DNA from 2 places in the Kitasatospora sp. CM 4170 genome. Region 2 is predicted to be linked to the other one. Evidence: predicted binding sites of a transcription regulator. Region 2 holds the regulator's gene; the other holds the start of a gene.

Region 1 (2,392 bases), 670 kb from region 2:
GCTGAGGATCACCGTGACGGTGTTCGGGCCGCTCGGCTTCAGCTGGCGGCGGAGCTCCTCGGGGGTGATCGCCATTCCGCGCTTCTTGATCACCACGGTGCCGACGGCGCGCTCGCGCAGCAGCGCCTTCAGCTTCTTGATGTGGAACGGCAGCACGTCGGTGAGCTCGAAGGCGTGCGCGTAGGGGGTGGCGACCAGCTCGTCCGAGGTCACGTAGGCGATCTTCGGGTCGATCAGCCGGCCGCCGACCTGCTCCGCCACCTCGGCCACCAGGTGGGCCCGGATCACCGCGCCGTCCGGCTCGTAGAGGTAGCGGCCGACCGGCCCGGCCGGCGGGTCGGGCAGGTCGCCGCCGGTGAGCGAGGCGGCCTGCGGCAGCAGCGTGGCGCGGTGCGGCCGCTCCGCGCGGGTGCCGAACCAGAGCACCGCCTCCTTGACGTCGCCGTGGTCGGAGACCCACTCGGCCTCGGCGTCCGCCGGGACGGCCTCGTGCGGGATGCCCGGGGCCACCTTGAGCGCCCCGACCGGGGTGCGCCGGCCGGCCTCGATCGCCCAGGACAGCGGCGGTGCGTACGCCTCCGGGTCGAACACCCGGCCGCGCGAGGTGCGGCGGGCGGGATCGGTGAAGACCGCGTCGTAGCCGGCCACGTCGACCTCGGCGACGTCCGCGCAGCGCACCTCGACCAGGTCGGCCAGGCCCAGCGCGGCGGCGTTGGCGGCCGTGGCGGCGCAGGCCGCCGGGTCCCGGTCCACCGCGAGCACCTCGATGCCGACTCGGGCCAGGGCGAGCGCGTCCCCGCCGATCCCGCAGCAGAGGTCGGCCAGCCGCTTCACGCCCAGCTCGGCGAAGCGCCGGGCCCGCCACTCGGCGACGCCGCGCCGGGTGGACTGCTCGACGCCGTTGGGCGTGAAGTACATCAGGTCGGCGTCGGCGCCGAACTTGGCCCGGGCCCGCTGCCGGAGCCGGGCCTGCCCGAACGCCGCCGACACCAGCTCGGCCGGGTGCTCGCGGCGCAGCCGGGTGGCCAGCGCGAGCTCCTCCTCGGGGGCGAACTCGCGCAGCTCGGCGAGCAGGGCCTGGCCCTCGGGCGTCAGCAGGGGCTGCAGGTTCTCGGTCTCCACGGGGCCATTCTCGCCGGTGTCACGGCCCCGGGTGTCCCGCAGCGGCCCGGGCCGGCCCCGGGAAGGAGGCGTCGCCGGCGGGGTTCCGGCCCCGGAGCGGGTGCGCGGCGGGGCCCCGGGGCGGCGCAGGAGTGCGGCCACTCGTCCCGCGTTCCGGAATCGGCGGGCGCGTCGTTGGCACTCTGGTTGACTGAGTGCTAACAGCGGCCTATGGTCGTCCTTGGCACTCTCCCCATGGGGAGTGCTAATGCGATGACGCGTGTCTGACCCCCGCGACGGCAGGCCCGCAGGTTCGCCACCTACCCGTTAGAAAACCCCGTAATCTCCGAAGGGGAGCTCGGACGTGACCACCAGCAGCAAGGTTGCCATCAAGCCGCTCGAGGACCGCATCGTGGTCCAGCCGCTCGACGCCGAGACCACCACGGCCTCCGGCCTGGTTATCCCGGACACCGCCAAGGAGAAGCCCCAGGAGGGCGTCGTCCTGGCCGTCGGCCCGGGTCGCTTCGAGGACGGCCAGCGTCTGCCGCTCGACGTCGCCGTCGGTGACATCGTCCTGTACTCGAAGTACGGCGGCACCGAGGTGAAGTACCAGGGCGAGGAGTACCTGGTCCTCTCGGCTCGCGACGTTCTCGCCATCATCGAGAAGTAAGACGTCCCAGCCCGCCCCGGATCCGTGTCCCAAGTGACAGGGGCCCGGGGCGTGGTTGTTGGTTCACGTAGTCCGGTGGCCGTTGTGCCGGCCGCCGCCCCGAGGGAATAGGGAACATGGCGAAGATCCTGCAGTTCGACGAGGACGCCCGCCGCTCGCTGGAGCGCGGTGTCAACAAGCTGGCCGACACCGTCAAGGTGACCATCGGCCCCAAGGGCCGCAACGTCGTCATCGACAAGAAGTTCGGCGCCCCGACCATCACCAACGACGGTGTCACCATCGCCCGCGAGGTCGAGCTGGACGACCCGTACGAGAACCTTGGCGCGCAGCTCGTCAAGGAGGTCGCCACCAAGACCAACGACGTCGCGGGTGACGGCACCACCACCGCCACCGTGCTGGCCCAGGCCCTGGTCAACGAGGGTCTGCGCAACGTCGCCGCCGGTGCCGGCCCGGCCGCCCTGAAGAAGGGCATCGACAAGGCCGTCGCCGCCGTCTCCGAGCACCTGCTCTCGGTCGCCCGCGAGATCGAGGGCAAGGACGACGTCGCCGCCGTCGCCTCCCTCTCCGCGCAGGACACCCAGGTCGGCGAGCTGATCGCCGAGGCGATCGACAAGGTCGGCA
Region 2 (2,392 bases):
GTCCTGGCCGCGCCGGGTCCGCGAGCGCGGTCCGCGCTGGCCGGAGGCGGCGCCGAAGAAGGCGTCCATGATGTCGGAGAAGCCGAAGCCCGCCGCGCCGGCGCCGAAGCCGCCCGCGCCCGCGCCGCCGTTCGGGGACAGCGGGTCCCCGCCGAGGTCGTAGACCTGACGCTTCTGCGGGTCGGAGAGCACCTCGTAGGCGGCGTTGATCTCCTTGAACCGCTCCTGCGTCTTCGGGTCCGGGTTGACGTCCGGGTGCAGTTCGCGTGCCAGGCGCCGGAACGCCTTCTTGATCTCGTCCTGCCCCGCATCCCGTCGGACGCCGAGTACCGCGTAGTAGTCCGTGGCCACCAAATGCTCCGCTTGTTCCGCCTGTAGAAGTGCCTGCGACTGGGACCACCGTCAGAATTCTGACGGCGGCCGTTCCCTACGACTCGGCCAGGATCTGGCCGACGTACCGTGCCACCGCTCGCACCGCCCCCATTGTGCCCGGATAGTCCATCCGGGTCGGACCGATCACACCCAGTTTGGCCACGCTCTCATCGCCCGAACCGTAACCGACCGAGACGACCGAGGTGGAATTGAGCCCCTCGTAGGCGTTTTCCCGGCCGATCCGCACCGTCATCCCGGCGTCCGCGGTCTCACCCAGGAGGCGGAGCAGGACGACCTGCTCCTCCAGTGCTTCGAGCACCGGCTGGATGGTGAGCGGGAAGTCGTGGCCGAAACGGGTCAGGTTGGCCGTGCCGGCCAGCATGATCCGCTCCTCGTTCTGCTCGGCGAGCGCCTCGAACAGCGTCGCCAGGACGGTGGTGACGGTCGGCCGGTCGGCCGCCTCGAAGAGCGCCGGCACGTCCTCCAGCAGCCCCGGGACCTCCGGCAGCCGCCGGCCGACGGCCCGCGTGTTGACCTTGGCGCGCAGGTCCGCGAGGACCACCTCGCCGACGGCGCCCGGGCAGTCGACCATCCGCTGCTCGACCCGGCCGGTGTTGGTGATCAGCACGAGCATCACCTTGCCCGGCGCCAGGGCCACCAGCTCGATGTGCCGCACCGTGGAACGGGACAGCGAGGGGTACTGGACCACCGCGACCTGTCGGGTCAGCTGGGCGAGCAGCCGGACCGTGCGGGCGACCACGTCGTCGAGGTCGACCGCGCCGTCCAGGAAGTGCCGGATCGCCCGCCGCTCGGGCGCGCTCATCGGCTTGACCTCGGCCAGCCTGTCGACGAAGAGGCGGTACCCCTTGTCGGTGGGGATCCGCCCCGCGCTGGTGTGCGGCTGGTGGATGTAGCCGTCCTCCTCCAGCGCCGACATGTCGTTGCGGACCGTCGCCGGTGACACGCCGAGGTTGTGCCGCTCGACCAGGGCCTTGGAGCCGACCGGCTCCTCGGTGCCCACGTAGTCCTGGACGATGGCGCGAAGCACCGCGAGCTTGCGGTCGTCCAGCTGGCGGACCTCACCGGCCATGGGGCACGCACCTCCGTCTTCGCACGTTGTCCGTTGTGACATGTGTTCCGTACCTGCATGTTCCGGGCCGAACCGGGCGACCCCGGTCTTGGCACTCTGAACACACGAGTGCCAGAACCGTACCTGCCAGTGTAAGGCCCGGGTCCCACGGCAGGAACGGCCCGGCCGGGGTGATCCTGCCCGCAGTCCGCGGCGACGGGTCGCGCGCCGGATGATGCCCCGCGCCGGTCCGGGTGGGAGCATCGACAGCAGACGGCGAACGGAGGACAGCGATGTCGACCTCGGGCCAACCCACCCGCTTCGCACCGGACCGCGGCCTCACCGGCCGGATGGTCGCCACGATGTTCTTCATCGGCCTGCTCTACGTCGGCTTCACCGGCCTGCTGATCGCCCTGCTGCGCGGCGCCTGGCCGCTGATCGTGCTGATCTCCGGCGGTCTGTTCGTCGCCCAGTTCTGGTTCAGCGACAAGATCACCGAGCGGGCGATGGGCGCCCACCGGGTGACCCCCGAGCAGTACCCCCAGCTGCACGGCGCCGTCGACCGGCTCTGCGCGCTCGCCGACATGCCCAAGCCCCGGGTGGCGGTCGCCGACAACGACATGCCGAACGCCTTCGCGACCGGCCGCAACCCGCAGAACGCCGTGGTGTGCGTCACCACCGGCCTGCTGCGGCGGCTGGAGCCGGAGGAGCTGGAGGGCGTCCTCGCGCACGAGCTGTCGCACGTCGCCCACCGGGACGTCGCGGTGATGACCGTCGCCGGCTTCCTCGGGGTGCTGGCCGGGGCGATGACCCGGATCGCGGTGTACGGCGGGTTCGCCGGCGGCCGGAGCAACAACGACTCCAACGCCGCGATCGTCGCGCTGATCATCCCGCTGGTGTCGGTGGTGGTCTACGCGATCAGCTTCCTGCTGACCAGGCTGCTCTCCCGCT

What was found. The regulator HrcA, encoded in region 2, represses chaperone genes, less so after heat shock. The targets are predictions, from matches to a motif close to TTNGCACTCNGNNNNNCNGAGTGCNAA.
Region 1: a site for HrcA is predicted at 1,297-1,323, ahead of groES (co-chaperone GroES). Genes of this name have one in related genera too.

The regions. Positions count from the first base shown of each region.
Region 1 is NZ_CP134877.1:3,989,840-3,992,231, reverse strand. It holds gene RMN57_RS16625 (class I SAM-dependent methyltransferase) at 1-1,122, opposite strand, end outside; gene groES (co-chaperone GroES) at 1,466-1,771, shown strand; gene groL (chaperonin GroEL) at 1,888-2,392, shown strand, end outside.
Region 2 is NZ_CP134877.1:3,317,673-3,320,064, forward strand. It holds gene dnaJ (molecular chaperone DnaJ) at 1-351, opposite strand, end outside; gene hrcA (heat-inducible transcriptional repressor HrcA) at 428-1,462, opposite strand; gene htpX (zinc metalloprotease HtpX) at 1,735-2,392, shown strand, end outside.